DNA from 2 places in the Afipia sp. GW822-FHT03D08 genome. Region 1 is predicted to be linked to the other one. Evidence: riboswitches for the same ligand, from Rfam matches in the RefSeq annotation. Region 1 holds a riboswitch; the other holds the start of a gene.
What was found. A riboswitch is a leader RNA that binds a small molecule or an ion and turns the genes downstream of it on or off. The one in region 1 is predicted to bind cobalamin.

Region 1 (15,296 bases):
AAAAACGCCCGCTCAGCGGGCGTTTCTTGCAACGTTCGTGTGCAGACGCGGGATTTGCACCTGTATCTCGACACCGCGAGGCGCCAAAGATTAACGCCTTATTCCCAGCTCAGCGCGCCGCCGTTCTGGTACTCGATCACGCGGGTCTCGAAGAAGTTCTTCTCCTTCTTCAGGTCCATCGCCTCCGACATCCATGGGAACGGATTGTCGGTCTCGTCGAACACGCGGGTCAGCCCAAGCTGGGCGCATCGGCGGTTGGCGATGAAGTGCATGTATTGTTCGCACAGCGCCGCGTTGAGGCCGAGGAACCCGCGCGGCATGGTATCGCGGCCATAGGCTGCTTCCAGTTCGGCCGCTTCGCGGATCATTCCGCGGACCTCCTCCTGGAATTCGCCGGTCCACAGATGCGGATTCTCGATCTTGATCTGGTTGATCACGTCGATACCGAAGTTCAGATGGATGCTCTCGTCGCGCAGGATGTACTGATACTGCTCGGCGATGCCGACCATCTTGTTGCGGCGGCCGAGCGACAGGATCTGCGCGAATCCGGTGTAGAACCACATGCCCTCGAAGCAGACATAGAAGGTGATCAGGTCGCGGAGCAGCGCACGGTCGGCTTCCGGCGTGCCGGTCTTGAAGTCCGGGTCTTCCAGATTCTGGGTGTGCTTGAGCGCCCACGCCGCCTTGTCGGTGATCGAAGGCACCTCGCGATACATGTTGAACAGCTCGCCCTCATCGAGGCCGAGGCTTTCCACGATGTACTGGAAGGTGTGGGTGTGGATCGCTTCCTCGAACGCCTGCCGCAGCAGGTACTGGCGGCACTCGGGATTGGTCAGGTGGCGATAGATCGCCAGCACAATATTATTGGCGACGAGGCTTTCGGAGGCCGCGAAGAATCCGAGGTTGCGCTTGATGGCGCGGCGCTCGTCGTCGGTGAGGCCGTCGCGCGATTTCCACAGCGCGATGTCGGCCTGCATCGACACTTCCGTCGGCATCCAGTGATTGTTGCAGCCGGAGAGATATTTCTCCCATGCCCATTTGTATTTGAGCGGCAGCAGTTGATTGACGTCGGCGCGGCAGTTGATCATCGCCTTGTCGTCGACCGAGACGCGCCCGCCCCTGCGGTCGATGGTGCCGAAGCCTGTTGGATCGGCTTGCTCCGATACGACAGGCTTACCGGTCAGGATGGGCGGCAGGTTGGTAGCGGGTTTGGCAGGTGCGGGTTCGGACCAGTCGAGCATGAAGATCGTCTTTCTTGTCTAACGTCGGATGTTGCCAATTTCGTCATTGCGAGGAGGCGAAGCCGACGAAGCAATCCATGACTTTTCAAAGGTGGATTGCTTCGCTTCGCTCGCAATGACGGCGAGGCTGCTTACTGGCACGCCTCGCAATCGGGATTGTCGATCGAACACGCCACCGCATCGGACAGATCCGGCGCGGTCGAGGCCTGCGATATGACGATGGGCTTGTTCACCGGCAGTGAAGCGAGAGGCGTTGACGACACCGCGTTGAGCTTGCCGTCGGTGCCCTTGAGCGTGGATTTCTCCACATGGGTGGCGCTGCGCGAGCGCAGGTAGTAGGTGGTCTTCAATCCGCGCGTCCATGCGAGGCGATAAAGCTGGTCCAGCTTTTTGCCCGACGGATTGGCGATGTAGAGATTGAGCGATTGCGCCTGATCGATCCATTTCTGCCGCCGTGCGGCAGCCTCGATCAGCCACGCGCTGTCAATCTCGAACGCCGTTGCGTAGAGCAGTTTCAGATCGTCCGGCACACGGTCGATGGAGCCGACACTGCCGTCGAAGTACTTGAGATCCGACACCATCACCTCGTCCCAAAGGCCGCGGGCCTTCAGATCGCGAACCAGAAACTCGTTCACTTCGGTGAAATCGCCGGACATGTTCGATTTGACATAGAGGTTCTGGTAGGCGGGCTCGATCGACTGCGCCACGCCGCAGATGTTGGAAATGGTCGCCGTCGGCGCAATCGCCATTACATTGGAGTTGCGCATGCCGACCGACTGCACCCGCGCCCGCAGCGCAGTCCAGTCCAGCGTTGCCGACCAGTCAGCATCAAGACCACCGCGCGCATCGGCCAGAATCTCGATGGAATCGATCGGCAGGATGCCCCTGCTCCACAGCGATCCCTTGAACGACGGATACTGACCGCGTTCGGCGGCGAGATCGACCGACGCCGAGATGGCATGGAACGAAATCGCTTCCATGCTGGTGTCGGCAAACGCGACAGCGGCGTCCGACGCCATCGGGATTCGCAGCGCATGGAGCGCATCCTGGAAGCCCATCAGGCCGAGACCGACCGGACGATGTTGCAGGTTGGAGCGGCGCGCTTCCGGGATGGTGTAGAAATTGATGTCGATGACATTGTCCAGCATCCGCATCGCGGTCGAGATCGTCCGCTTCAGCCGCGCGTGATCGATGCCGCCCTCACCCACATGGTTGAGCAGATTGACCGAACCGAGATTACACACCGCCACCTCGTCGTCCGACGTGTTCAGCGTGATTTCGGTGCAGAGATTGGACGAGTGGATGACGCCGACATGCTGCTGCGGCGAACGAAGATTGCACGGGTCCTTGAAGGTGATCCAGGGATGTCCGGTCTCGAACAGCATGGTCAGCATGCGGCGCCATAAATCCGTGGCGCGCAGCGTCTTGAACACACGCATCTCGCCGCGCGCAGCCTTCGCTTCATAGAAAGCGTAACGCTCGGCGAACGCCTTGCCGTAAAGATCGTGCAGGTCCGGCGTCTCGTCCGGCGAGAACAGCGTCCATTCGCCATCAGCCTCGACGCGCTGCATGAACAGATCCGGCACCCAGTTCGCGGTGTTCATGTCGTGGGTGCGGCGGCGGTCGTCACCAGTGTTCTTGCGCAGGTCGAGGAATTCCTCGATGTCGACATGCCATGTCTCGAGATAGGCGCAGACCGCGCCCTTGCGCTTGCCGCCCTGATTGACCGCGATCGCGGTGTCGTTGGCGACTTTCAGGAACGGCACCACGCCCTGGCTTTCGCCGTTGGTGCCCTTGATGTGCGCGCCGAGGCCGCGCACGCGGGTCCAGTCGTTGCCGAGACCGCCGGAATATTTCGCCAGCAGCGCGTTGTCCTTCACCGACTTGAAGATGCCGTCGAGATCGTCGGCCACCGTGGTCAGGAAGCAGGACGAGAGCTGCGGCCGCAGCGTACCGGAGTTGAACAGCGTCGGCGTCGAGGCCATGAAGTCGAACGACGACAGCAGGTTGTAGAACTCGATGGCGCGCGCCTCGCGGTCGATCTCGCGGATCGCAAGGCCCATCGCCACGCGCATGAAGAACGCCTGCGGCAGTTCGATGCGGTTGCCGTCCTGATGCAGGAAGTAGCGATCGTACAGCGTCTGCAAGCCGAGAAACTGGAACGACAGATCGCGCTCCGGCTTCAGCGCCGCCGCGATCCGCTTCAGGTCATAGCGCGCCAGTTCAGGATCGAGCAGTTCGGCTTCGATGCCTTTCTTGACATAGACCGGGAAGTACTCGACGTAGCGCGCCGCCATGTCCGCCTGCGTGGCGCTGATCTGCGCGGCATGTACGAACGAGAGAACCTCGGTGCGCAGCTTGTCGAGCAGCAGACGCGCGCTGACGTAAGCGTAGTTCGGTTCCTGCTCCACCAGCGTGCGCGCGGCCATGATGCCGGCCAGCGCAAGCTCGTCCTGGCTGATGCCGTCGTAAAGATTGCGCCTGGTTTCAGCGAGCACTGGCGCGGCATCGACGCCGTCGAGATTGGCGCACGCTTCCTGAATAATCAGGGTCAGGCGCTCGACATCGAGCGGCACGCGCGTGCCGTTGCCGAGCGTGACATGCAACTGCGGCTCGGAGGATGCCTTCACCGGCTTGGCGGCGGCGGCTTCGGCGCGCTGACGCTGACGTTCGTCGCGATAGAGCACGTAGGCACGGGCAACCTTGTGGTGCTCGCTGCGCATCAGCGCCAGTTCGACCTGATCCTGGACATCCTCGATGTGGAAAGTGCGGCCCTCGCCGATCCGGCGCGTCAGCGCGCTGACGACTTCGTTGGTCAGTTGCTCGATCACCTCGTGAATGCGGCGCGACGCCGCCGCGGTGTGCCCCTCGACGGCGAGGAACGCCTTGGTCATCGCGATCGAGATCTTGCTGGCATCGAACGGCGAGACCGTGCCGTTGCGGCGGATGATCTGGAGCGGCGGCTCCGCCGCAGGGACAGCCAGTGACTCGGAACGCAACTGAATGAGAGGAGCGGATTTGGCGGCTTCGCGTTCGATCGAGAGTGACATCGGCAGACCCCGTGCGTGTTGCAATTTTCTGGGGGCTTGGGCCGAAGGCGCATGGTCACGGCGCGGGAACGCACCGAAGCACGCGACCGCCGGACACCCCGCCCGTGGACGTTCTTTTGGTGTCGCGGCAGGTCTCCTGGCTCGCAGTTCGGCGCTGAATCCGGTCTTCCCGATGCGAAAACGCATCAGTGACATCGGTCGGATTCAACTCACTGCTTACAGTTGCGGGGGCAGCGCCGGATTTGTCGCGTCGGAGTGCAACTCACCGGCTTCCCATCTTCGCCACCAAGTCTTGCGACCGGGTGGAACCGTGACACCCACATCTGGTGTGCTTCGCGACGCCAAGTCAAGCGAGGCGAATGTGGATAGCGGGACAAAAGATCGCGATTGCTTAAAATACCCAAGGAAAACCGCCAAAGTTTTTTTTCGGCGCGCGAGGAAAAGCGGCCGTGAATCCGGTCAGCGGATCGCGCCGACGGAAATCTGCTTCCGCGATTCTCGCCGGAGCGCTGCCCACTCGCCTGGCGCGCGCAGTCAATGCCGCCGCAGTGGGAAGCTTTCCCTTTGACCCGGCGCGAGCCGCTTCACATAACTTGACCATCGCGGTTCTGCGGGCACGTTGCCCGGAGCCAAGAGGGAATGCGGTGCGCGCGGTTTTGGATCGCGCAAGTCCGGAGCTGCCCCCGCAACTGTAGACGGTGAGCCTGTCCATCGATGCCACTGAGGCGAAAGCCTCGGGAAGGCCGGACATAAGGCGTTGAGCCGTGAGCCAGGAGACCTGCCGCGATCACAGTACGTCCATGGGCGGGGTGCCCCGGTGTGTCGCTTGCGAGAGAACGGCGCCGCCGTCTCTGTTGTTCGCGCATGTCCGGCCCTGCCCCAACATCACGGGGTTTCCGATGTCGAATTCGTCTTCCGTTACTTCCATTCCCGTCGCCACGTTCGGCACGCCGCGGATCGGTCCGCGCCGCGAGCTGAAAACCGCGCTGGAGAACTACTGGTCCGGCAGGATCGACGAGGCTTCGCTGGTCAAAACGGCGGCGCAGCTTCGCGCCGACAACTGGGCGCGCCAGAAAGCGCGCGGCGTGACCGTCATTCCCTCGAACGACTTCTCTTTCTACGATCAGGTGCTCGACACCAGTGTGATGGTCGGCGCCATTCCCGACGTCTACAACTGGACAGGCGGCGAGGTTTCGCTCGCAACATATTTTGCGATGGCGCGCGGCTCGCAGGGCGAAGACCCTGCATGTGAACACGGCCATGCGCAACATCACCACGGTCATGGCGCGCCCGCGCAGGAAATGACCAAGTGGTTCGACACCAACTATCACTACATGGTGCCGGAATTCTCGAAGGATCAGACCTTCGCACTGTCCTCGACCAAGCCGATCGACGAATACAGGGAAGCCAGGGCGCTCGGCTATCGGACACGGCCGGTGCTGGTCGGCCCGGTGACATTCCTCAAGCTGGGCAAGAGCCATGACGCCTCGTTCAGCAACCTGTCGCTGCTGGACAAGCTGTTGCCGGCTTATATCGAAGTGCTCAACAAGCTCGCAACGGAAGGCGCGGACTGGGTGCAGCTTGACGAACCGTGCCTCGTACTCGATCTCGATGCGGACGAAAAGGCTGCGTTGAAGACGGCCTATAGCGAACTCGCGCTCAAGGTGCCCGGCACCAAGATCATGCTGGCCACCTACTTCGGTGAACTCGGCGACAACGCCGATCTCGTCGCCAAGCTGCCCGTCGCGGGCGTGCATCTCGATCTGGTGCGCGGCAAGGGTCAGATCGATACGGTCTTGAGCAAGATGCCTGCGGATCGCGTGATTTCGCTCGGCGTCATCGACGGACGCAACATCTGGCGCGCGAACCTGCCGGCCATTCTCGATCGCATCGAGCCAGTCGTTGCCGGGCGCGGCGCGCATTTGATCGAAATCGCCCCGTCATGCTCGCTGCTGCATGTGCCGATCGACCTCGATCAGGAAACCGCGCTCGATGCGGATCTCAAGAGCTGGCTCGCCTTCTCGTTGCAGAAGATGAGCGAGCTTTCTGCGCTCGGACGGGCGCTCGCCGTCGGACGCAACACGGTGAAAGACGAACTCGCGGCCTCGGCCGCCGCCGCCGCTGCGCGCAAGGCTTCGCCGAAAGTGCACAACAAGGCGGTTGCCGAACGTGTCGCCGCGATCACGGCGGTCATGGCCAAACGCCGCAGTGCCTTTGCCAGGCGCGCGCAGATTCAGCGCGCGAGGTTCAAGCTCCCGGTCTTTCCGACCACGACCATCGGCTCGTTCCCGCAGACCAGCGACGTGCGCAAGGCGCGCGCCGCGTTCACCAAAGGCACGATCAGCCAGGCCGATTATGACCGCTTTCTGCGCGAGGAAACCAGACGCACCGTGGAATGGCAGGAAACGATCGGTCTCGACGTGCTGGTTCACGGCGAGTTCGAACGCAACGACATGGTGCAGTATTTCGGCGAGCAGCTTTCGGGCTTCGCCTTCACCAAGAGCGCGTGGGTGCAGAGCTACGGCTCGCGCTGCGTGCGCCCGCCGATCCTGTTCGGCGACGTCTCACGGCCGAAGCCGATGACGGTCGAATGGTGGAAATATGCCCAGTCGCTGACCAGGCGCCCTATGAAGGGCATGCTCACCGGTCCGGTGACCATCCTCAACTGGTCGTTCGTGCGCGACGACATTCCGCGCAGCGAGTCATGCCGGCAGATCGCACTCGCAATCCGCGACGAGGTGACCGATCTCGAAAAGGCCGGCGCGACCATGATCCAGATCGACGAGGCGGCGCTTCGCGAAGGTCTTCCGCTGCGGCGGTCCGAGTGGAAAACCTATCTCGACTGGGCGGTGGGCAGCTTCCGCATCACGGCCTCGGGCGTCGCGGATGAAACGCAGATCCACACCCACATGTGCTACTCGGAGTTCAACGACATCATCGACGCCATCGGCGCGATGGACGCCGACGTGATCTCGATCGAGACCTCACGGTCGAAGATGGAACTGCTCGACGCCTTCGTGACCTACAGGTATCCGAACGAAATCGGACCCGGCGTCTACGACATCCATTCGCCGCGCGTGCCTGATGTCGAGGAGATGACCGGGCTGATCGAGAAGGCCCGCAGCCATTTGACGGCGGACCAGATCTGGATCAATCCGGATTGCGGCCTCAAGACCCGCGGCTGGCCGGAGGTCAGGTCGGCGCTGACCAACATGGTCGAAGCGGCCCGGCAGGCGCGTGGAGCGGCTTAGAAGCTGTCATTCCGGACAGCCCGTTTTGCGGGCTGATCCGGAATCCAGACATGATGACAACTGATGAAGATTCCGGGCTCGCGCAAAAGCGCGCCCCGGAATGACGGGCTCTTACTTCTTCTTCCCGTCGGCGCCGAACTGCTTGAGATAGGCGGTGAGATCCTTGATCTCATCGTCCTTCTTGATGCCCGCGAAGGCCATCTTGGTGCCGGGGATCTTGGCCTTCGGGTCCTTGATGTATTCGGCGAACACCGCCTCGTCCCAGGTGATGCCGGAATTCTTGTTGGCTTCGGAATAGTTGTAACCCGCGACGCTGCCCGACTTGCGGCCGAACAGGCCGTTCAACTCGGGGCCGACGCTGTTTTTCGCCGTTTCACCAACCTGATGGCAGGCGCGGCACTTGTTGAAGGACTTCTCACCCGCGGCGACGTCCTGAGCGTTGGCGGTGCCGGCGAAACTGACGGCGGTGGCAAAAGCGAGGGCAGCGGCAAACGAACGAGCAATCATCTGTTTTGACCTTTGAAGCGGGCTGGAAGGCTGGCAGGAGGACACGCAACCGAAACCCGCCGCGTCGCGGCGGGTTCCGTCGGCGATGGACATATCACGCAAACATATCGGCTGTAATTCCGGCGTACCAGCCCATGTTTTCGGCTTGGGTTTGTTTGCGCAGTTCGGCATCCTCGCCGGTCTTGGACACGAAGGTGGATGACGCCGCGATCTTGCCGTCCTTCGGCTCATAGGCCCCGCCGATCTTCACGCAGTCGTCGGTGTCGATCAGGCTCCAGCAGGTGTTGGTGTAGCGCGCGGGGAACGTGCGCGCCGACACCAGTTCGCCCCGGATCATCATGGCCGCGACCTTGGCCTGGCTGTTGGCGGAGAACGCGGATTTCGGCATGTCGCCGGCGATGCAGGCGTCGCCGAGCACGTAGATGTTGGGATCGGCGGCGGACTTCATGTTCGTTGGGTCGATGGCGCAATAGCCGCTGGCATTGGCAAGGCCGGCATCCCGCGCGATCGCGCCCGCCATCTGCGCCGGGATGACGTTGACCAGCGCCGCGTTCTTGTAGGTCTCGAAGCCGGTGACAACGGTGCCCGTCTTGGGATCGACCGATTTCAAACCGTCATGCACCTTGGGGCCGAGCCACTCGACCAGGCCCTTGTAGTGTTTTTCCCAGCCTTCCTGAAACAGCGCCTGTTTGGAAAAACTGTCCTTCGGATCGATCACAAAAATCTTGGAGCGATCCTTGCGCGCCTTTTTCAGCGCATGCGCCATCATCGACACGCGCTCATAAGGACCGGGCGGGCATCGATAGGGATTGGGCGGCGCGATCATCACGATGACGCCGCCGTTCGGCACCGCATCGAGCTTTTTCTTGAGCAGCAGCGTCTGCGCGCCCGGCTTCCAGGCGTGCGGCATGGCTTCCTCCGCCGCCTGCGACCAGCCCGGAACGGAATCGTATTTCAGGTCGATGCCAGGCGAGACGACCAGCCGGTCATAGGGCAGCTTCTTGCCGTTCGCGAGAATGACCTCCTTCTTGTCACGGTCGATCTTGGCGGCGCGGTCGGCGACCACCGTGACGCCGAGTTTCTTCAATCCGCCGTAGCCGTGGGTGATCGAGGGATAATCCCTGAAACCGCCAAGATAGAGATTGCTGTGGAAGCAGGTCTGATACTTGGCCAGCGGCTCGACCAGCGTGACGGCAATCGCGCCCGCGCTGTCCTTGGCGAGGTATTTGGCGGCTGTCGCGCCGCCCGCGCCGCCGCCGATCACCACCACGCGCGGCTTGCCTTGTCCGAGCACAGCAGGCGCGCCGAACATCATGACGCCCGCGAACGATGCCGATCCCGAAATCAACTGCCGACGATTGATGCTCATCATGCCCCCAATGTTCTATTGAAAAACCGGATTCAGCCGACCGGTCCGATCAGCCGACCTTGAGATAGGCAAAGCCTTTCGATTGCAGCGCCGCGACGGTGGCAACACCCGACGGCACGAAACTGATGAACGGCGCGTCCTTCACCTTGGCCTTGTCGAGCTTGAGCCGCTGGAACGTGATCTCGCACAGAAGAACCTTGAGGCCGTTCTTGGCGAGCGCGGTGACACGCTCGAACAGGGCCGGATCGATGGTCTCATCCTTCCAGGGCGTTCCTTCCAGCGTGCTCAGGAAATACTTCACCGACACGCTGTGGGCGACGATCACCAGTTGCAGGCCGAACGGATCGGAGCCGTAAGCCGAATAATGGTTCGAGATGTTGTTCAGCGTCTGGGCGAAGCGCGCGTTGTCGCCGTAGTCGCAATGATAGAGGCATGCGACATCGCCTTCCTTCTTCAGGTCCGCCATGGCGACGGACTGCGGTGCCGCCTGCGCCGTTGCCGCGGCCAAACCGCCCGCAGCAGCTCCGATAATGAGACTGCGCCGCGTTGCCGAGCTATTCTGGTCTGTCATGACACCCTCCGGAATTTTTGAAACCATTTACTTCTGGGTTCTGAAATAAGCCGCCAGAGCCGCAATGTCACCTGCCTCGAGCCGTCCGGCGATGGTCTGCATCACGGGGTTATCGCGCTGCTTGTCCTTGTAGGCGTTCATCACCGCGATGAACTGGTCTTCCGGCCATCCCGTGATTTTCGGAATGCCCTGAGCCGCGCCCGAAGCACGGTGACAGGTTACACATTCCGTCGATAAATACTCTCCAAGTTGCCGGTCTCCGGCAGCAGCATTTTCCAGCGCCGCCCCCGCCGCCAGAACAAAAAGCATCGCACGGGCCGGCGGGCGTTTCATCAATCGACTTTCGGTCCTGCCTTGCTGTCGGGCGTCACGTCCACCGAGATCGCCCGGCCGGTGATTTTCGGTGCAGCACGGCAGTCTTTCATGCACGGGTCCTTCTTCCAGAACTGCTTTTCGGCAGTCTCGCGGTCATCCTCATAGAAGGCCGCGGCATTCGGCATCTTGATCGAGGTGAAGTTCTTGTCGCTGAGTTCGAAGTTCTCGTCCTTGACGATATCATTCATGCTGAGAAGGTACGCCGTCAGGGCATAAACGTCATCGTCAGACAGTGAACGTGCATTGCCGTATGGCATCGCGCGCTTGATGTAGTCGAACGCGGTCGACAGGTCCGGCCAGAACGAGCCGATGGTCTTGTCGGGACGGTCCGCCTTCAGCGTTCCCGCGCCACCTGCCAAGACCGGCCAGCGGCCCGCGCCTTCGCCGAATTCGCCATGACACGAAGCGCAGCGCTCCTGAAACAACGCGTCCCCCTGCTTCACCGTGCCCTTGCCCGGTGGCAATCCCTTGCCGTCCGGCCGCACATCCGTATCCCACGCCTTGATTTCTTCTGGCAGCGCGGGACGTCCAAGTCCAAGCTTAGACGAGGTCTTCGTTGTCGCCTGTGTGGCAATTTGCTGCGCATGGCCCTGCGGCGTGGCGGCGGCGAGCGCCACGCCAGCAAGCAACGCGAACGCCGTGGCCTTAACCGATCTGGACATTTTCAGTCTCCCCGCCTGAACGCACCAGCCAGGTCTGAATGCCGTTGTTGTGGTAGATCGAATTGACCCCGCGCACCTTGCGCAGTTCGTCCTTGGTCGGCTGCACATAGCCGGTGGAATCCATCGCGCGGGACTGGATCATCAGCTCTTGCCCGTTCCAGTCGAAGTCGACATAGAACCGCACCAGCGACTTGTCGAACACCGGCCCGTCGATGCGGGCGGTCTGCCAGTTGCGTCCGCCGTCCATCGTCACATCGACGCGCTTGACCGTACCGCGGCCGGACCAGGCAAAGCCGCTCAGCACATTGCGGCCCTTGTATTTCAATGGCGCCTGCGGCGACGGATTGGTCACCACAGACTTCGCATCCATGACGAAGGTGTGCTTGCGCGAACGCCCGTCGGCCAGAAGGTCGGTGTATTTCGACGTTTCCTCGCGGGTCTGCCACGGCTGGTCGCCGACCTCGATGCGGCGAATCCATTTCACCCAGAGATTGCCCTCCCAGCCGGGAATCACGGCGCGCAGCGGATAACCCTGTTCGGGCCGCAGCGCCTCGCCGTTCATGGCAAACGCGAGCATGCAATCGTTCAGCGCCTTCTCAATGGGGAGCGAGCGATTCATGGCGGCGGCGTCCGCGCCTTCCAGCATCAGCCACTTCGCGTTCGGCTTGAGGCCCGCTTCATCCAGCACGGTCTTCAGCGAGACGCCGGTGTACATGACGTTGTGCACCATGCCGTGGGTAAACTGGCAGCCGTTGAGCTGCGCGCCGCGCCACTCCATGCCGGAGTTCGCCGCGCATTCGAGGAAGTAGATCTTGTTCACGCGCGGCATGCGCCTGATGTCGTCCATCGTGAACACCAGCGGCTTGTCCACGAGGCCATGGATCAGCAGCCGGTGATCGGCGGGATTGATGTCCGCGACGCCGGAATGATGCCGCTCGAAGCAAAGCCCCGACGGCGTGATGATGCCATCGAGTTCGTGCAGCGGCGTGAAGTTCACCGAGGATTCCGGCGATGCCGTCAGCCACGACACATCGCGGCGGATGACGTTCTTCTCGAACTTCGAGGGCATGCCATACGGCGTCTTCTGCACGCCATCGCCGAGATAGCGGTTCCAGTCCTGGATCTCGGTGATCAGCGGATCGGGCTTCGCCTCTTGCGCCAGCGCGGACTTCGCGCCGAGCGCAGCGCCTGCGCCGACAACGCCTGCAGCACCGAGGAATTTCCGGCGGCTGAGAATATCCGCAGATGATGTGTCACTCATGCGGCATCCTTTCTATTTATCTCGATACGTGAATATGTTGGGCGTGAGTGTGCATGCGAACTCTCTCGCTTACGCGCCTGAGACTTTGACAGCGGTGTTCGGCTCGACCTTCACCGTGCCGCGCTTGGAAATATGCGCCGACACCACGTCCCAGATCGGCGGACCCTGCGTGCCTTCGTTGACGCTGGCCCAGCCCGCGACCGTGTAGCTCTTGGCCGCATCGATCGGCTTGCCGGATTTCAGATGGGTGAGATCGGAAATGCGCGAGCCCATCGGCTTCGACACATCGATGGAATAACCCATGCCGCCGATGCGGACCATGTCGCCGCCGCCCTGGAAGTACGGATCGGGATGGAAGATGTTGTCGGCGACGTCTTCAAGGATTTCCTTGAGCTGCGCGCCGGTCATCTGGTTGCGATAGCAATTCGGATAGGTGATGGCCGTGGCGTTGGTGACGTCTTCCCATGTGATCGGGCTGTCCGGAACGAGCGTCCCGCCCCAGCGGAAGCCCGGCGACAGCGCGATCTCCGCATCGCGCTCAGCAAGCATCGCATCGCAGATCAGATCGTCGAAGGTGCCGTTGAAATTGCCGCGGCGATAGAGCAGCGAATCCGTCTTGCCGATCACACGCGCCAGATCCTTGGCGAACGGCGCCCTCACCTTTTCCACCAGCGCGCTCATCGCGGCATCCGGCTTGATCGCATCGGTGAACACCGGCATCAGCTTGAAGCGGACGCCCGCGACCTTCCTGTCCTTCACCTCAATGTCGAGGCGCGAGACGAACTTGCCGTGCGACCCGGTCGCGACCAGCACGGTGTCGCCGACGCGCACGAGACCCGGCATCGCGTCATGGGTATGCGCGGTCAGGATCACGTCGAGGCCCTTGACGCGGCCTGCGAGCTTGCGGTCGACGTCGAAGCCGTTATGCGAGAGCAGCACGACAATCTGCGCGCCCTCGGCCCGCGCCTCATCCACCTGCTTTTGCATATCCTCTTCGCGGATGCCGAACTCCCATTTCGGGAACATCCAGCGCGGATTGGCCACCGCCGTGCGCGGCAGCGCCTGTCCAATCACGGCGATCTTCGCGCCGCCCTTCTCGAACATCTTGCGCGGCTCGAACACCGGCTCCTGCCACTCGTTGTCGCGGATGTTCTGCGCGAGGAATGCGAACGGCGCCTTGTCCGCGATCTCCTTGACGCGCTCTGCGCCGTAGGTGAATTCCCAGTGGCCGACCATGGCATCGACTTTCAGCGCCGACATGACATCGACCATGTCCTGCGCCTTGGTCTGCAGCGAGGTCCAGCTCCCCTGCCAGGTGTCGCCGCCGTCGAGCAGCAGCACCTTGTCCTCGCCGCGCTCGCCGCGCACCGCATTGATGAGGGTCGCAACACGGTCCATGCCGCCCATGCGGCCGTAGTTGCGCGCCAGCGCCACGAAATCATCCGAGGTGAGCGCATAGGCATCGGCGGAGCCGGCAGCAATGTTGAAGTATTTGCGGAACGCTTCGTCGGTGAGATGCGGCGGCAGGCCCTTGTCCGCGCCGACGCCGAGATTGACCGACGGTTCGCGGAAATACATCGGCATCAACTGCGCATGATTGTCCGCGACATAGAGGATGGTCACCGTACCGAGCGGATCGAACTTGAGAATGTCCGCCTGCGTCAGCTTCTGCTGGGCGGCGACACGCCCGAGCGGACCCAGTCCGCTGCCGATCGTGAGCGCAGACGCAGCCGCGCTCGCCTGCAGGAATTCCCGCCTCGATATCATCAGACCACCTTTGTCCCCTCATCCGAGGGAAACGATTTTCAGAAAGCTTGCGCCCGCACGGCATCGCGCCGTGGGGAAAAGATCAACCCACCGTCAGCTTGTTCTTGGCGGTGTATTCCGAGCCGTCGTCATCCTTCCAGGTGAAGGTGAACTCGCCGGTCTCGGACGCCTTGTAGAAGAACGACTGGTATGGATTGGCCGAGATCGCCGGATTCCAGTCCGCCTCGAATACCGGCTTGCCGTTGAAGGTCGCGGTGAACTTGTTGATGATCTTGCGCGGCACGACCTTGCCGGCCGAATCCTTGCGCTGGCCGGACTCCATTTCGTGGGAAATGAGGGTTTTGATTTCGATCAGTTCGCCCGCCTTCGCAGTGGCAGGAACGCGAACGCGCGGTGTGGGTGCATTGGCCATGGAAATATCCTCGCCTGAATTTTTTCTTAAGTGATCCGATTAGCCGCCGCAGCCGCCGATGGTCACTTTCACATTGGCTTTTGTGGTGTAGAGCGCGCCGTTCGACATCTCGGCGACGCACACGATGTTCTGGGTCTGCGCGAGGCGCATGCGGGTCGAGGCGGATGCCTTGCCGCAGGCCGGCGTGAACTTGTAGGTCACGACGCCCGGCAGCGGATTGCCGTCGGCGAACACATGCACCGCCTTCACGTAATCCGAATCTGTCATCGGGCTTTCGACCTCGACATTGACCGGTACCACGAGACCGTTCTCCGCGATCTCCGGCACATCGAGCTTGATCTTGCCGCTGTCGAGCTTCTTGTCGCCGTACAGTTTCTTGATTTCGGCGGCGACGGCCGCTTCATCCGCGAACACCATCTTCGGCGCGAGCACAGCGGTCAAACCCGCGATCGCTGCGAGCGTCAGCGCGTCACGGCGCGTTGGTTCAGTGAACTTCAAATTCATCAATGATTCCTCCTGCGGGAGTCTTGTGCATCCCTTGACGATAGTATCGCTTGACGATGCCAAGCCTGATCTATCATGATCCGCTCACATCATTATATTCTTTTTCTTGAATGTAAAGATGTTCTAGTGTGGCAATCCGAAAGCAGCATCGGCTTGGTGCATCAGAGCAATCCGGGAACCGACAAGACCGCGCAGACGGTCTGACGGAGGGAGGGACAAAAATGAGACGGACCACGATTCGGTCGGCAATCGCCTTTGCGATTTTGATGTGCGCATCGAGCGCCCCTGCTCTGGCGCAGGACGCCAGCGAAAAGGAAATCGAGCGC
Region 2 (15,296 bases), on a different contig from region 1:
CGGCTGGGCGCGGCTTTGCGCCACCGCCGTTTGTCTCGCGCTGCCTGGCTCCGCCACGCTCGGCGGTACGGTTGGTGCTTCCGCCACTCTCGAAGAACGCAAGCTTCCGATGAATTTCAAATGGCACGCGGCGCAGCCCGCCTGCGCGCAGGATTGCGCCGGCTGGATCGGCGCGGTCGGCGTCATCACATCCGACACGCCTGCGAAGTTCGAGGAGTTCTCGGGCGGACGCGATCTCAAGGGGACCACGGTGGTTCTCGATTCCAGCGGCGGGTCGGTGCTCGATGCCATTTTGCTCGGACGGCGCTGGCGCAGCCTCGGTCTGCGCACCACCGTTGGCATCGTGATCGAAAAGGAAATCGCGGGCGCTGTCGCGCGCGACATCGTGCCGGATGCCTACTGCGAGTCGATGTGCGTGTTCCTGCTGCTGTCGGGCAAAACCCGCCACGTGCCCGAAGGCGCGCATGTGCGCGTGCATCAGATCTGGATGGGCGATCGCGCGGACGATGCGCGGGCTGCAAGTTATTCGGCGGACGATCTGATGATCGTCGAGCGCGATATCGGCCGTCTCGCGAAATACACCTTCGATATGGGCGGCACCGGTGACCTGCTGTCGCTGGCGCTCAGTGTCCCGCCGTGGGAGGCGTTGCATCGCCTGTCGGCGGATGAGTTGCGCCTGACCAATCTCGTGACGACGGATGCTGTTGCCGACGTCAGGACGCCGTCCGACGATGTCGTGGGAAGCGTGAGCCCGAAGGCGCAGGACCGCGTGGTCAGCGCGCCCGTGTTTGTGAGCGCACCTGCTGTTGTCCCGGTGATCTCCGACATGCAGCCGGTGCCTGCGGGGACCAAGACGGCCGAAGCCCATGCGCCGACCGGTGGCGCGGCGCCTGCGGCCACGGACCGGAAGTAATCCCGTCAGGTTTGTGCCGGGGCGAGGGCGGCTTTGGCTTCAATCTGGCCGACGGCGTCCACCACTGCATCGAACGTCAGCAGGGTCGAGGCGTGGCGCGCCTTGTAGTCGCGCACCGGCTCCAGCATGGCGACATCCGCCCATTTGCCTTGCGGCGGCGCACCGTTTTCCTTGAGCATCCTGCGCACGGTTTCGCGCAGCTCTCGCAGTTCGGCGGCGTTGGAGCCGATCACGTGGCGGGCCATGATCGAGGAAGAGGCCTGGCCCAGCGCGCAGGCCTTCACGTCGTGGGCGAAATCGCTCACCACGCCGTCCTGCATCTTCACGTCGACCTTAACGGTCGAGCCGCACAGCTTGGAATGAGCGGTGGCGGTGGCATCCGGGTCGGCGAGCCGTCCCAGACGCGGAATATTGCCCGCCAATTCGATGATTTTCTTGTTGTAGATGTCGTTCAGCATGGCGGTCGAATTTCGCTCTTGCATGAGACCCCTGCCGCCCCCCGCTCTTGGCGGTCGCGGCCCTGAGCCTATATAATGCCCATGATGCAGGAATAAACCGCCTGCATTTCAGCAATGCACGGAAATATAGACGGTTTTTCCTGTGATTTGCTGCAATCATGCAGGCTAGGCGTCCGGCGGCTGGGTATCGCTGCCGCGGCTGACCGGTGACACTCCGGCCCCTCCGTCGAGGTTATAATGGACCAGGGCCGGTCGAACGGAGACGAAATGGACGCGATTATCAAGCCGATCCGCACCGGCAAGCCGGCGGAAAAATCCGAAATTCCTGCTTCCGACTACATGGCGTCTGCCATTGACCCCGGTCTGGTTCGTCCATCCCGCAGCGAGGCCGAGGCGGCTGCAAAGACGCTTCTGGCTTACATCGGCGAGAACACCAGCCGCGAGGGCCTGCTCGACACGCCGCGCCGGATGATCGAAGCCTATGACGAACTGTTTCAGGGGTATGCCCAGTGCCCGGCGGAAATCCTCGACCGCACGTTCGGCGAGACGGCGGGTTACGACGATTTCGTGCTGATGCGCGACATCAATTTCCATTCGCACTGCGAGCACCATGTGATGCCGTTCTATGGCAAGGCGCACATCGCTTATGCACCGGTGGATCGCGTGGTGGGCCTGTCGAAACTGGCGCGTCTCGTTGATGCTTTCGCGCATCGTCTTCAGACCCAGGAGCATCTCACCGCGCAGGTCGCCGGTGCGATCAACGCCATCCTGAAGCCTCGCGGCGTCGCGGTGGTGATGGAAGCCGAGCACACCTGCATGTCGGTGCGCGGTATCGCCAAGGCGGGGGCGAAGACGCTGACGTCGCGCTTCACCGGTGTGTTTCAGGACAATCCTGAAGAACAGGCCCGTTTTCTCAACATGGTCCGTGGCGTATAAGCCTTCGAACGAAGGCGTCCGCGCCTTCCTTTGAAAAGGTAACGCCGTGACTTCATCACACACACACTCGCATGACGTCGAGGAAGGGCTGAGCTTTCAGCCAAAATTCGACGCGTCCGGTCTCGTGACCTGCGTGGCAACCGACGCCGGAAACGGCGACGTGCTGATGGTCGCGCACATGAACGACGAGGCGCTGCGCAAGACGGTCGCGACCGGTGAGGCCTGGTATTACAGCCGTTCGCGCAGGAAGCTCTGGAAGAAGGGCGAAAGCTCCGGCCACGTGCAGCGTGTCGTCGAGATGCGGATGGACTGCGATCAGGACGCGGTGTGGATCAAGGTCGAGCAGGCAGGGGCCGCGTGCCATACCGGCCGGCGCTCATGCTTCTACCGCGCCGTCACCGGTGAGGGTGGCGAGGCGAAGCTGACATTCGTCGACGCCGACAAGGTGTTCGATCCCGCCAAGGTCTATCGCTAGACCTTAGTCTTTCCTGAGCCGGCGCTTGGCCCGTTGATCCTCGATGCTCCAGAACAGAGCGGTCGACGCGACCAGCAGGCTAGCGATCAGCCCCAGGAAAGCCCATGTCGCATCGGCTATGCTGAGTGCGTTGATCATGCTCAGGACAATGCAAGGGATGGACCTTCGGTCATGCCCAAGCCGCATGGCTGCTGCATGCCGGGCGAAGGACGACGCGCGCTTCGGAAATTAACGTCCCGTTAACCATAAATGCGGCAGGTTGTGGTTGGTTCCTGGGGAGCGGGCACCATCATGGCTGTCGATACTTCAAGCATAACGACCGGGCTTGATTCCGCGCGCGCGAAAATCGCGGGCACGATCAAGAATGCCGCCAGCGCGACCGGCGCCAGCTTCGAGTATCTGATCTCGGCGGCGAAGATCGAATCCAACCTCAACCCCAGCGCGCAGGCTTCGACCTCGTCGGCGCGGGGGCTTTATCAGTTCATCGAGCAGACGTGGCTCGGCACGGTGAAAGAGGCGGGGTCTGCCTTCGGCTTCGGCAAATATGCCGACGCAATCTCCAAATCCCCCTCGGGCCGCTATTCGGTCAGCGATTCATCCACGCGCGACGAGATTCTCAAGCTGCGCGACGATCCTGCCGCCAACGCCGCCATGGCGGGTGTGCTGACCCAGTCCAACAGCTTCAAGCTCACTGGCATGATCGGCCGCCGCCCGACTGACGGCGAGCTCTACATGGCGCATTTCATGGGGGTGAGCGGCGCATCGCGGCTGATTTCAAGCGCCGAGGACAATCCTCGCGCTTCCGGCCCGGCGATGTTTCCGAGCGCCGCCGCCGCCAACCGCTCGATCTTCTACAACCGCGACGGCAGCGCGCGCAGCGTCTCGCAGGTCTATTCGGTGCTGACGTCGCGCTACGATGCGGCGGCGAATTCCCAGACGGCGCGCACGGCGATGGCCGCGGCCGGCGTCACGCCGGGGCAGTCGCGGATGGCGGCGGCGCCCGTCGATAACGCGGCGTATCTTTCGAGTTTCCCGCAGGCTCGGCCCCCCGCCGATGCGCCCACCCAGGTCGCGGCGCTGCAAACGCCCGCTCAGCCGGTTTTCCGTTCGCTGTATCAGACCGGCGATCGCCCCGAGCCGGTGTCCAATACGGTGCGCGAACTGTGGGGCAACAACACGTCGATCACGAACCCGCTGCCGGCGGGCGCGGCCACCCGGACGGAGGCTCCGCAGGGGCTTGGGCTGTTCAGCGATTCGACCGGTGTTTTCAGCGGCTAGGCCTCACGCTTCATCCTTTGCCTGAAAGGGTGAGCGGTGATCGCGGTAGGCGACTCGCGCGGCCTTGAAATACCCTCGCAGCCTCACGCGAGTTGGCACCCTTGATTTATGTCTTCATCCTTATCGTCGGCCTGATTGCCGGTATTCTCGGCGGCATTGTCGGGACCGGCACGTCGATCATGCTGCTGCCGGTGCTGGCCTATTCGTTCGGGCCGAAGCAGGCGGTGCCGATCATGGCCATCGCGGCGATCATGGCGAACATGGCGCGCATCCTCGCATGGTGGCGCGACATCGACTGGCGCGCGGTCGTGGTTTACTCCGTCCCCGGCATACCGGCCGCCGCCCTTGGCGCGGGAACGCTGCTCGCGCTGCCCTCAGGTTTCGTCGACATCGCAATCGGTGTGTTTTTCATTCTGATGATTCCGTTCCGCCGCTGGATGCATGCGCGCCAGTTCACGCTGCCGCTGTGGTCGCTCGGGGTCATCGGAGCGGCGATGGGCTATCTCACCGGCATCGTCGCATCGACCGGGCCGATGACCGTCCCAATCTTCGTCTCCTACGGGCTGATCAGAGGGCCGTTGCTGGGAACCGAAGCGGCCGTCTCGCTCGCCGTCTACATAAGCAAGGCGATCACGTTTCAGCGGCTCGATGCTCTGCCGCCCGACGTCATCTTCAAGGGACTGATTGCCGGCTCATCGCTCTTCGTGGGCGCGTTCATCGCCAAGCGTGTGGTCATGCACATTAACGCGGCGAACTTCCACTACTTGATGGAAGCCCTGATGCTGGTCGCGGGCCTGTCGATGTTCTGGAGTGCGTTTCAGGGTTGAGAGTCTGATTCAACTCTGAAACGCAGGCCGTTGATGTGACTCAGGTTGGCAGTGAATCTTTGCAAAAAGTTCTGCGAACTCCGCGCTCGGTGGAATCGGCTTGATCACATCGATCAGGACCCCGTTCGGGTCGGACGTGATGAAGTGACGCTGTCCGAACGCCTCGTCGCGGAGAGGGGTCAGGATCGGCAGGCCCGCTGCCTTTGCCCGGCCATACATCTCGTCGGGGTCTTCGACCTCGAAGTTCAGCAGCAGACCCGACACCCGGCCGCGGCCCGCCTCCGGGATCGTCTCGTGGGTGCCGTCGAGGACCGCGAGGTTGACGCTCGGGTCGGCTTTCGAGCGCAGGTGGACGTACCAGTCGCTGCCGAAGGCCTCCTCGAAACCGAAGTGGGCCTTATAGAAATCGGCCGTCGCGGCCACGTCACCGGTCATGATGACGGGATAGTAGCTGGTGATTTTCATGGTGGTCCCCCCTTGCGAAATTACATACATTCTGTATGTTTTTTGTTAAATAACGTACAGGCTGTATGTATGCAAGTTAACAAGCCGGACGAATTGCCGCGGTCCAATCGTGACCGTACCGCAAGGACCCAGGGTGCCCTGATGCAGGCGGCGAGGGCTCTGTTCGTCGAAAAGGGATATGCGGAGACCTCGACGCCGGAAATCGTCGCAGCCGCAGGCATTACGCGCGGCGCGCTCTACCATCACTTCGAAGACAAGCGGGCGCTGTTCCGGGCGATTGTCACCGGGGAAGCGCTCGCGGTGGCGGCGGCCATCGAGCAAAGGGCGCTCGCGGGTTTGTCTCCGATCGATGCGCTGGTCGAAGGAAGTTCGGCTTATCTCGATGCGATGCGCGTGCCGGGCCGGACGCGGCTGCTCCTGATCGAGGGGCCGTCGGTTCTCGGACAGGCCGAGATGAAAAAGCTGGATGAAGAGAATGCAACGCGCACGCTGCGCAGCGGGCTCGAAGCAGCGATCGATACACGAGGCCTGCCGCTTGCGGCACTGGCAGATCTGTTGTCGGCGGCGTTCGATCGCGCCGCGCTGGCGATCGACGCCGGCGAAGATGCGGCAAATTATCGGAACGCGATTGTCATGCTGATCCGGCGCGTGGTGGGGCGCTGAGTCCAGCCGCGTCCGCGAGGTTAACGAAACCTCAACAAACACAGCCGTTTATGGTGAACGTTTTCTTAAGTGTCATGGTTTACGGTTCGTAACAGTGGCGTCGCGTCGCGATGCCTTGGCATGTTGCGTAAGCCGGAACACCCATGATCGTTCGGCAGTTTATTAGTTGGGTTCGCACGGCTCCCGCAGGGGAGCGCGCAGAGGCGACGCGGTGTCTGGCCCGCGCCTGGCTCATTTCCGATTTGTCGGAAGACGATCGCGCCGCCGCGGAAGGCGCGCTGCTGATGCTTCTCGATGATGCCTCGCCGCTGGTGCGGCAGGCGATGGCGGAAGTTTTCGCGCACTCGCTGGATGCGCCCGCCGCGATCGTGGCCGCGCTTGCTGTCGATCAGGCATCGGTGGCGGTTCCGATCCTCGAACACTCTCCGTTGCTGCTCGACTCCGATCTGGTCGACATGGTCGCGACCGGAAATGCCGAGACCCAAAGCGCCATCGCGCGCCGTTTCGATCTGCCGCCGTCGGTTTGCGCGGCACTTGCCGAAGTCGGCTGCGCCTCGTCGGTGCTGGAACTGATCGAAAATCGCGCCGCCCAGTTGGCTGATTTCTCGCTGGCGCGTGTGGCGGAGCGGTTTGGCCATCTCGCCGCGATCCGTGAATCGCTGCTGACGATGGATGAATTGCCTGCCGCGATCCGGCTCACGCTGGCGCAGAAATTGTCCGACACGCTGACGCAGTTCGTCACCGCGCGCGACTGGCTGAACCCCGATCGCGCCCGGCGCGTGGCAGGGGAGGCGATGGAGCGCTCCACGGTCAACATCGCGGCGCAGACGCGCGGCGAGGATATGACCGCGCTGATTGGTCATCTGCGATCCATCGGCCAGCTCAATGCAGGGCTGATCCTGCGCGCGCTTCTCTCAGGCAACATCGAGCTGTTCGAGGAATCGCTGGTCGAACTGTCCGGCCTGCCGCGCAACCGCGTGGCTGCGATCGTCCATGATCGCGGCGGCGTCAGCCTGAACGCGCTGCTCGCCAAGGCGGGCCTGCCGGAATCGACCTATCGCGCGTTCCGCGCGGCGCTCGATGCGTCGCATGAAATCGGCTTCGTCGGCACGGTCGCGGGTGCGACGCGGCTTCGCCGCCGCATGGTCGAGCGCGTACTCACCCAGTGCGAAACCGCCGAAACGGTCTCCGAGCCTCTGCTGATCCTGCTGCGGCGTTTTGCGATGGAATCGGCGCGGGAAGAAGCGCGCCTGTTCTGCGACGAACTCGCGGCCGATGATTTTATCGGCACGCTCAATGCGCATGTTGCCGAAGAGGCGGGCGGCTACGACGCCTATCAGACTGACGACGACATGGATGCGTATGCCGCCGACGATGCTTACGAGACGTCAGAGGACGACAAGATCTACGGCGCTGAAGATACTTACAATGCCACTGCGGTCGACCCGCAGTATCGCGACAGTGTCGAGACCACACGCTATATCGATGACTACGCCAAGGATGAATATACGGTGCAAGACGTCTATGCGGTCGCGAATTCCGATCCGCTGCATTATGACGATATGCGAACCGCAGATGACGCTCGGCATAACGACGCGTCAGTCCATGCCTTTGTCGATACTGCCATGGATCGGTACGACGGGTACGATCGCGATGAGCGCGATTATGACTACGACCGGCGCATTGCGGCGTAGTATTTTGAAGATCGCCGAAATCTAGCTTGAGCCGTCATCCTGAGGTCCGAGCACTTGTGAGCCTCCAAGGATGACGGTGAAATTCGGATTTCTCCGCCACGCATCCTTCGAGGCTCGCCGCAAGCGCGGCTCGCACCTCAGAATGACGCGCTATCGTGCAAGATGAATCCCGGCCTTCGCCGGGATGATGCAGAGGGTGTTGACAGGGCGGGTCGCTCTACGAAGCGGCGAGTTGTTAGAGCACCGATCGCGAGTCGTTCAGCCTTCCGGAACGATGCTCGGCGACAGGATCGCTTCGAGATGTTCGGGCCGGTCGCGGTTGACGTGGATCAGATATTCGTCCGCCACGCCGCGCAGCTTCTTGCTCAGTTCATCCGCCATGCCGATGGCGTTGATCTTCGACTGTTCGCGATAGATCGCCTGGATCGCGTTGACATGGTGCTGGATCAATTCGCCCGGCACCTGAGCGAGATCCGGTGCATGTTCGATAATCCGGCACAGGCTTTCCGCCGCCGCAGCGGCGGTGGGGAAGCCGAACGTCGCAGCGCCGCCCTTGATGTCGTGCGCCGCGCGGAACAGTTCCTCGCGGTTCTCGCCGTTCAGTCCTTCGCTTGCGATTGCGGCATAAGCCGCGCTCAGCCGGTCGCACTCCACCTGCATCCAGTGGTTGAACTCGCCGGACAGGCTGGCGAGCGCCTGTTCGGCCCGCGCAACCGGATCGTCGAGATCCTTCTCTTCGGAATACCGCACCATCTTGCGCAGCGGATTGGGCTGCGAGATGACCTGATGGTCCGCGAAGGTATCGACCTTGATCTCGACTGGCGGCTTGCGGGCCATGGGTGCTCCTAGTTTCCGGAACGGGCTTTGTCGAGCAGCGAGGGTTGCTGCACGACTTCGGCTTTGCCGCCGGTGCGCCGCTCGACGCCGATATAGGCCGCGTTGGGATTGCGGCGGCGGTCCGGTCCGAAATAGTTCTTGGTCTTGATGAAGGGGCGGGGATTGGCCACGACATTCAGAATGCGCTGGTAAAGGCCCTTGGCGGAGATCGGCTTCGCCAGGAATTCCGTGACGCCGGCGTCGCGCGCGACCATGACGCGGCGCTTCTCCGAATGTCCGGTCAGCATGATGATCGGCGCGTAAGGATTGCCCACGCCGTCGGGCTGACGGATCATCTGGGCGAGCTCGAGCCCGTCGAAAATCGGCATCGACCAGTCGGTGATGACGATGTCGGGGACATAGTGGGAGTACATCTCAAGCGCGGTCGCGCCGTCTTCCGCTTCATAGACTTCGCGCGCCCCGAACGAATGGAGCAGCGTGCGCAGAATGCGACGCATATGCGCATTGTCGTCGCACACGAGAAACCGCAGCTTGTTGAAATCGATAATGAACATGCGCCGCCCGGGGTGGCGCACCCGGACCAGGGTACACCTCGCATTAACTATATGCGACCGCCGTTAACGAAGGGTTATCCAAGACGGCCGGGGCGGCAGGGTCAGAACCCGAACTGCTCGCTGAGGATGCGTTCTTCCAGGCTGTGGCCGGGATCGAACAGCATGCGGATCGAGATGGTCTTGTCCGCGATGATCTCGACCCGCTGCACGTCGCGGGCCTCGTCATGATCGGCGACGGCGGCGACCGGCCGCTTGTCGGATTCGAGCACTTCGAACACGACGAACGCCGTGTTGGGCAGCAGTGCGCCGCGCCAGCGGCGGGGGCGGAACGGGCTGATCGGCGTCAGGGCGAGGAGAGCAGCGTTGATCGGCAGGATCGGGCCCTGCGCCGACAGATTGTAGGCGGTCGAACCGGCGGGCGTCGCCACCATGATCCCGTCGGAAATCAGCTCGGCCATGCGCTCGTGCTCGTCGACCATGATGCGCAGCCGCGCCGCCTGATGGGTCTGCCGGAACAGCGAGACTTCATTGATGGCGTGATGGATGTGCACCTTGCCGTGAACGTCGGTGGCGCGCATCAGCAGCGGATTGATCACGGTCAGCTTCGCGGCTTCCAGCCGCTCGACCAGCGAGTGCTGGCTGAACTCGTTCATCAGGAAGCCGACGGTGCCGCGATGCATGCCGTAGATCGGAATGCCGGAGCGCATATGCCGGTGCAGCGTTTGCAGCATCAGACCGTCGCCGCCCAGCGCCACGACCACGTCGGCCTTGTCCGACGGCTGGTTGCCATAGGCCGCGGTGAACTGGGCGAGGGCCTGCTGGGCCTCATCGCTCGGGCCCGCCACGAAGGCAATCCGCTCATATTTTCTCGGCTTCGTCATATCCGGATCAGCCCCTGAGCGCGCATCCACGAAGTCGTGACGCGCGCGGGCTTCGTCTATACGAGGTTTTCCGGTGTTGTCGAGGCGGGATCGCCTGCGCAAAACAGTCCCGCGCGGCCAAAATCCGGCTTGACCCGCGCGGGTTAACCAAGAGGACGGCGCGTGCCCGTGGCCAGGCGCGCGCCGTTGATCGGTTCGGTCAGTACGACGTCCGGCCGGTGGTCAGCGCGGAGGCCAGCGACTGATACTCGGCGCTGTCGCGGCCTGCGAGCGCTTCGATCCTGGCAAGGTGGTGCTTCGCCTGTTCGCGGTTGCCCTGTTCGACCTGCCACAGGCCGTAATACTGCCAGGTGCGGACGTGGTTCGGATCCGCCTTCAGTGCGCGCTCATACCAGACACTGGCAAGCTCGTAGTTGCCGAGCTTGCGATACGAGTATCCGATCAGATTGGCGACATCGGCGCGGTCGTCCTGACCGAGCGCCTTGAGCTGGTCAATCGCCGCGGCGTACTGGCTTCGCTCGTAGATCGTCGCATAGGCGGCGCGATAACCCTGGAGGAACGCAGGGCTGTCGATCGAGGACTTCCTGTCGTCTTTCTTCTTGTCCTTGGGCTTCGATTTGGTGTCGGAGGCCGGAGGCGAGGGCGTGTCCGAAGGGGCTGCCTGCACGAGGGTGATCGAAGGTGCCGTAACGAACGCCGAAAGAAGAAATGCCAGAGATATCTGCCTGATGGTCGAGTTGCTCATGCGTAGCCTCCGTTGATCTGCAAACACGATCCTAATCCTGTTTGTACCTCTTAAACACCCGCCGGGTTCAAACATTCCTGCGTCAGCCCGTCATAATTCCGGCGATTTCCGGTTCACCCGCCGGCCGGGCGCATGTCCAAACTGTCATCCAGATGAACGAAAGCCATTGGTGCGCTTCAGACTGAGTTCAGCGGGGGAGTCCTAGCTTTGTTGCGACGATCGGTTACCCGGCCATCCGACCGGCCACCCCTGATCGCATAACGCCAGGAGAGACCCATGCTGAAGATCATTTCTGCCGCCCTTGTTGCGGGTTCGATGATTGCCGCCCCTGCAATGGCCGCCACCGTCATGAAGACCGAGACGGCGCCCGCCGCGAAGTCCGAAACTCTGAAGCCGTCGGTCGCGAATGCGAACGCGAAAGTGAAGGAGAAGAAGATCAAGCATCACAAGGCGCACAAGAAGACCAGCGCTGTGGTGAGCAAGAAGCACATTTCGTCCGCGGCGCCTGTCAAGCACATCGCCGTGCAGAAGAAGGGCTGATCTCTTCTTCCTTGATATTTCCGTGACCGCTATTGCATAGCCCCCGCATCGAAGCGGCTCATGGAAAGAAGAACGGCCTGCGGTCATCGGTCATGCGATGACTGCAGGCCGGGCTTGTTAGTTAAAGACACGTCTCTAAGAGGCTACTTGCTACGTCAGAAGGTCATACCCGCTTTAACCATGTAGACGCGGCCGGGTAATGGATACGCACTATAATTGCCGAGCGTAAACTGGCTCGCTACAGCGTAGTCATAGTAAAGTGTGTCGAACAGATTGTTGACTGCGACCGACCAGAAGAAACGATCATACTGTCCACTCAATTTCAGATCGAGCGTTGCATTGGCAGGAATTGTGGGCTGGTTGTTGCGCTGGTCGTTATCCATGCGCCGAACTCCCCAGAAGCGAACGTTCGCATCGAGGACTGCGTACTTCTGCCAAATATCCCAGCTAAAACCTGCCGTTCCGCTGATGGGGGACACCAGTGGGACGTTATTCCCGGCGAACGGGCCATCCTCAAAAACAGCGCGCGTGTAGGCAAGGCTTCCGCGCAGCCGCAACGTATCGGTGACCGCGAGCGACACGCTGGTTTCGGTACCATAGCGATGCGTAGGGTCGAGGTTGAGATTGTATCCGAGGAACGGATTGAAATGGATCTCGTTCCTCAAGTGCATGTCGTAGACACTGGTCTGCATCTGGAAACGCCCGGCGCGTATGCGGAAGCCTCCTTCCACGTCATACGACGTCTGTGTTTTCAAGGAGAAGTTGCTCGGGATTGCAATGAAATTCGCATCGAACTGCGGACCGGCTCCAACACGTTCGTCGACGTTTGGGGTTCTAAAAGCGCGCGCTGCTCTGCCGAAGACCGCAAAACTGTCGGTGAAGCGGTGCTCCAAGCCTACGTGCAATGCGTATTGAGTTTCGTTGCTGTTTAGCGGGAGGTCCTGCGCTCCCGTCGAGAATAGCGGGGCGGGAGCAGTCGGGTCGTAGCGGTCGCGTGCGCTAACCTGTGTGTTCTGAACACGCGCACCGTAAGAGAAATCGGTTGTCGGAAGGAGCCCCAAAGTTTGCTGCCAGTATCCGCCGAGGGTGCGCTGTGTGAGATTGTAGACGTGTATCGGAGCCAAACCTTTGAACATCGGCCGATCCGAGTCGTACTTTGCATCGTAGTAATCGATACCGGTCAGAATGTTCGAACGAAGGCCAAGAATATCATTCTTGATGTTGAGGCGAGGCGTGATCGACCACGTCGTTAGAACGCTATCGACATAACTCTCGGAAAACGGACTAAAGAAAGCTGATTGCTGATTTTTGTTGCGCACACCGCCATCGACGATCAGTTCGGCGCCGTTCCAGAGTGTCTTGGTGAAGCCTGCAGTCGCATTGGCTCCTTGCTTGTTTCCGAAATCGAACGGCGTGGCCGCGCCGCGCCGGTCGGTAGCGAGTTCGTTGACGAAAGCATTGACAGTCCGGCCTCCCGGGAGGCCCAAGTGCTGGTCATCGCCCGACAAATTAAAGAACGCGCTGAAATCTGTCGTTGTGTAACGGATTTCACCTACCGCATTCCGCTGATCGGTTGCGTTGTTGACGCGATAGCCATCGGACTTGAAAACGTTTGCAAATGCCGACGACGACCAAGGGCCGTTATTGGTCGTAAAGGACGTGCTGCCCTGGCGGGCACCGTAAGAACCCGCGCCGCCTTCAACGCGCATTTCGATAGGTTTACCGGCACCGGCGCCGGTTTTGGTGACAATATTGACGACGCCACCAATAGCGTTGTCGCCATACAATACTGCGCCGCTATTGCCGCGAGTGACTTCGATGCGCTCGATCGAGTAAAGCGGAATTGTCGAGAGGTCGACACCAGCGAGGTCAACGTCGTTGATGCGCCGTCCGTTGATCAAGATAAGTGTATTGGCCGTCGCAAACGCACCGAAACCGCGCAAATCGACGGTCGTCCCGGCGCCATTGACGCCTCCGAACAATGTCTGCAGTTGCACGCCCGGCACAGTGGCCAAAACATCTTGGATAGTTTGGCCGGGCGCCCGCGCAATATCTTCCTTGGTGATGACCGTCGTCGAAGCGCCGACGATGCCGATGGAGTTGGCGGGAGCGCCGGTGTTGCTCCCCGCATTGCCGCCGGTGCCATAGAGACGCGTCGCATCGACGTTGATCGCCGGCAGCGCACCGCCATTGTCCTGCGCGAGGGCAGGGCTGACGAGGGCGGTGCCCGCAAGGCATGCCGCTGCGAATGAGAGTCCGAGCGTCGCCGCCGGAAAGAGAGATTTGGAATACTGAGTCACGTTGAAGCCCCGCCGATGCATGTGATCGCGGAGGCGCGGTGAGAACGCGCAGACACGACGGCCGGCGGCAGGTTTCTGCCTCCACACGTTCCGTCCTGACTGAGGAAACAGGCCATCGGCCGAACCTCCGCAACAGTTACGTCACGTCACCGCTGCGGAACGCCGCCCCTTCGCACGCCCCGTGCGACGGAAGGATGACCGGTACAGGCAGGTCTCCTGGCTCGCGGATCGTCGCCGTTGTCCGCCTTCCCAAGCCCGGCTGAAAAGCCTTCGCTCAGTGGCATATTGGACAACGGCTCACCGCTGACAGTTGCGGGGGCAGCTTCGGAATGGCCATGCAGACGTCACTTTTACGAGCCTGCACGGCGGCACCGAATTCCCTATTCGCCAGCTTGCGCTGGCACCTGTGCCGTGGTTGCAATCAACCGGCGAGGTGTTGCCTTGTCAATGACACAATGTCCAAGAAACCCAATGCGATGCCTCAGGTTGTGGACTTCATCGGAATGCGTTGCAAATTGGTGACATATACGCGGAGCGTTGCGCTGGCGCTGGTTGCGCTCGGTCTTGCGGGCTGTACGTGGACTGGCGGCAGCGACGGCCTGTCCTACACCGCCGATCGCGGCATCGAGAACCAGCCGTATCCTGCGAACTACCGTCCCGAACTGCTTGCGCTGCTGCGGACCTACCTGAACGATCCAACGGGCATACGCGACGCCGGGATTTCAGAACCGGCGCAAAAGGAAGTCGGGGGCCGACGGCGCTATGTCGTGTGTGTGCGCTTGAATGCGCGCATTGCGGGGCGTTACGCCGGTGTGAAGGAGCGTGCGGGCGTGTACGTTGACGGGCGGCTCGATCGCATCATCGAGGATACCGAGGATCTTTGTAAGGGTGTCACCTACGCCGCGTTTCCCGAACTGGAAAGGCTGACGCGCTGAGCGTCTACGGAGGGATGTCATGACGTCGAAATCAGCCGGGCGGTTGGCCCTCTGCCTGCTGCTGTGTCTCGGCGTCGGGATTCTCGAATCATATGTGACGCGGCCCGAAATCCCGGTGTGGTATGCGGCGCTGGCAAAGCCGTGGTGGACACCGCCGCCGGTGGTTTTTCCAATCGCGTGGACCATTCTCTACATTCTGATGGCTGTCAGCCTGTGGCGCCTGTGGGATCGCGCGGCGCCTTCGGCTCCGCGGGCCTCGGCGATCACCTGGTTTCTGATTCAGCTTGCGCTGAACGCGGCGTGGTCGCCGGTCTTCTTCGGATGGCACGGCACCCGCACCGCGCTCGTTATCATCATCGGACTGTTGATCGCCATTGTGATGACAATTATCGCGGCTTCACGCGCCGACAAGTCCGCGGCCTGGCTGCTCGCGCCGTATCTGGCTTGGGTCGCATACGCGACCACGCTGAATGCCGGCGTGGTCGCGATGAACTAACCGACGTCCTATGAAAAGTGCTGGACGATGGCCGCGAAGCCGCGCCGCCAGGCGCGGTAGTTGTCGACATCGAGCGGGATCGGCTCGGCGGCGACGCGAACGATCACCAGTTCGCTGATGGGATCGATGTAGATCCACTGGCCGTGGATGCCGATGCAGCACAGCGTGCGCCGCTTGCGGTCGATCTGATAGAACTTGCTGCGATAGGCCGCATCGGGAAACATCTCGGCGAATTCGCCGCGCGCCCAGGCTTCCGGATCGCCATTGTCGTTGATGTCGTCGATCCACCAGCCGGGAAT

Region 2: it holds a riboswitch for cobalamin, as region 1 does, so the genes downstream of both, AC1RM7_RS06130 (TonB-dependent receptor) here and AC1RM7_RS16920 (ribonucleoside-diphosphate reductase subunit alpha) in region 1, are expected to answer to the same signal.

What each region holds. Positions count from the first base shown of each region.
Region 1 covers NZ_JBXANK010000002.1:414,199-429,494, forward strand. Annotated here, with positions in the region: gene AC1RM7_RS16915 (ribonucleotide-diphosphate reductase subunit beta) at 99-1,241, opposite strand; gene AC1RM7_RS16920 (ribonucleoside-diphosphate reductase subunit alpha) at 1,373-4,291, opposite strand; cobalamin riboswitch at 4,401-4,619, opposite strand; cobalamin riboswitch at 4,878-5,091, shown strand; gene metE (5-methyltetrahydropteroyltriglutamate--homocysteine S-methyltransferase) at 5,191-7,542, shown strand; gene AC1RM7_RS16930 (c-type cytochrome) at 7,654-8,049, opposite strand; gene AC1RM7_RS16935 (NAD(P)/FAD-dependent oxidoreductase) at 8,144-9,418, opposite strand; gene AC1RM7_RS16940 (DsrE family protein) at 9,468-9,989, opposite strand; gene AC1RM7_RS16945 (c-type cytochrome) at 10,017-10,322, opposite strand; gene AC1RM7_RS16950 (c-type cytochrome) at 10,322-11,026, opposite strand; gene soxC (sulfite dehydrogenase) at 11,010-12,287, opposite strand; gene soxB (thiosulfohydrolase SoxB) at 12,357-14,054, opposite strand; gene soxZ (thiosulfate oxidation carrier complex protein SoxZ) at 14,137-14,466, opposite strand; gene soxY (thiosulfate oxidation carrier protein SoxY) at 14,506-14,970, opposite strand; gene soxA (sulfur oxidation c-type cytochrome SoxA) at 15,192-15,296, shown strand, end outside.
Region 2 covers NZ_JBXANK010000001.1:1,235,701-1,250,996, reverse strand. Annotated here, with positions in the region: gene AC1RM7_RS06205 (COG3904 family protein) at 1-913, shown strand, start outside; gene AC1RM7_RS06200 (iron-sulfur cluster assembly scaffold protein) at 919-1,371, opposite strand; gene folE (GTP cyclohydrolase I FolE) at 1,639-2,307, shown strand; gene hisI (phosphoribosyl-AMP cyclohydrolase) at 2,354-2,782, shown strand; gene AC1RM7_RS06185 (hypothetical protein) at 2,786-2,920, opposite strand; gene AC1RM7_RS06180 (lysozyme family protein) at 3,074-4,060, shown strand; gene AC1RM7_RS06175 (sulfite exporter TauE/SafE family protein) at 4,162-4,887, shown strand; gene AC1RM7_RS06170 (VOC family protein) at 4,897-5,352, opposite strand; gene AC1RM7_RS06165 (TetR/AcrR family transcriptional regulator) at 5,422-6,015, shown strand; gene AC1RM7_RS06160 (DUF2336 domain-containing protein) at 6,159-7,709, shown strand; gene AC1RM7_RS06155 (Hpt domain-containing protein) at 7,968-8,546, opposite strand; gene AC1RM7_RS06150 (response regulator) at 8,555-9,100, opposite strand; gene AC1RM7_RS06145 (NAD kinase) at 9,202-9,981, opposite strand; gene AC1RM7_RS06140 (tetratricopeptide repeat protein) at 10,181-10,726, opposite strand; gene AC1RM7_RS06135 (His-rich protein BRANT) at 11,003-11,266, shown strand; gene AC1RM7_RS06130 (TonB-dependent receptor) at 11,422-13,587, opposite strand; cobalamin riboswitch at 13,756-13,989, opposite strand; gene AC1RM7_RS06125 (hypothetical protein) at 14,070-14,501, shown strand; gene AC1RM7_RS06120 (TspO/MBR family protein) at 14,521-14,997, shown strand; gene AC1RM7_RS06115 (serine hydrolase domain-containing protein) at 15,006-15,296, opposite strand, start outside.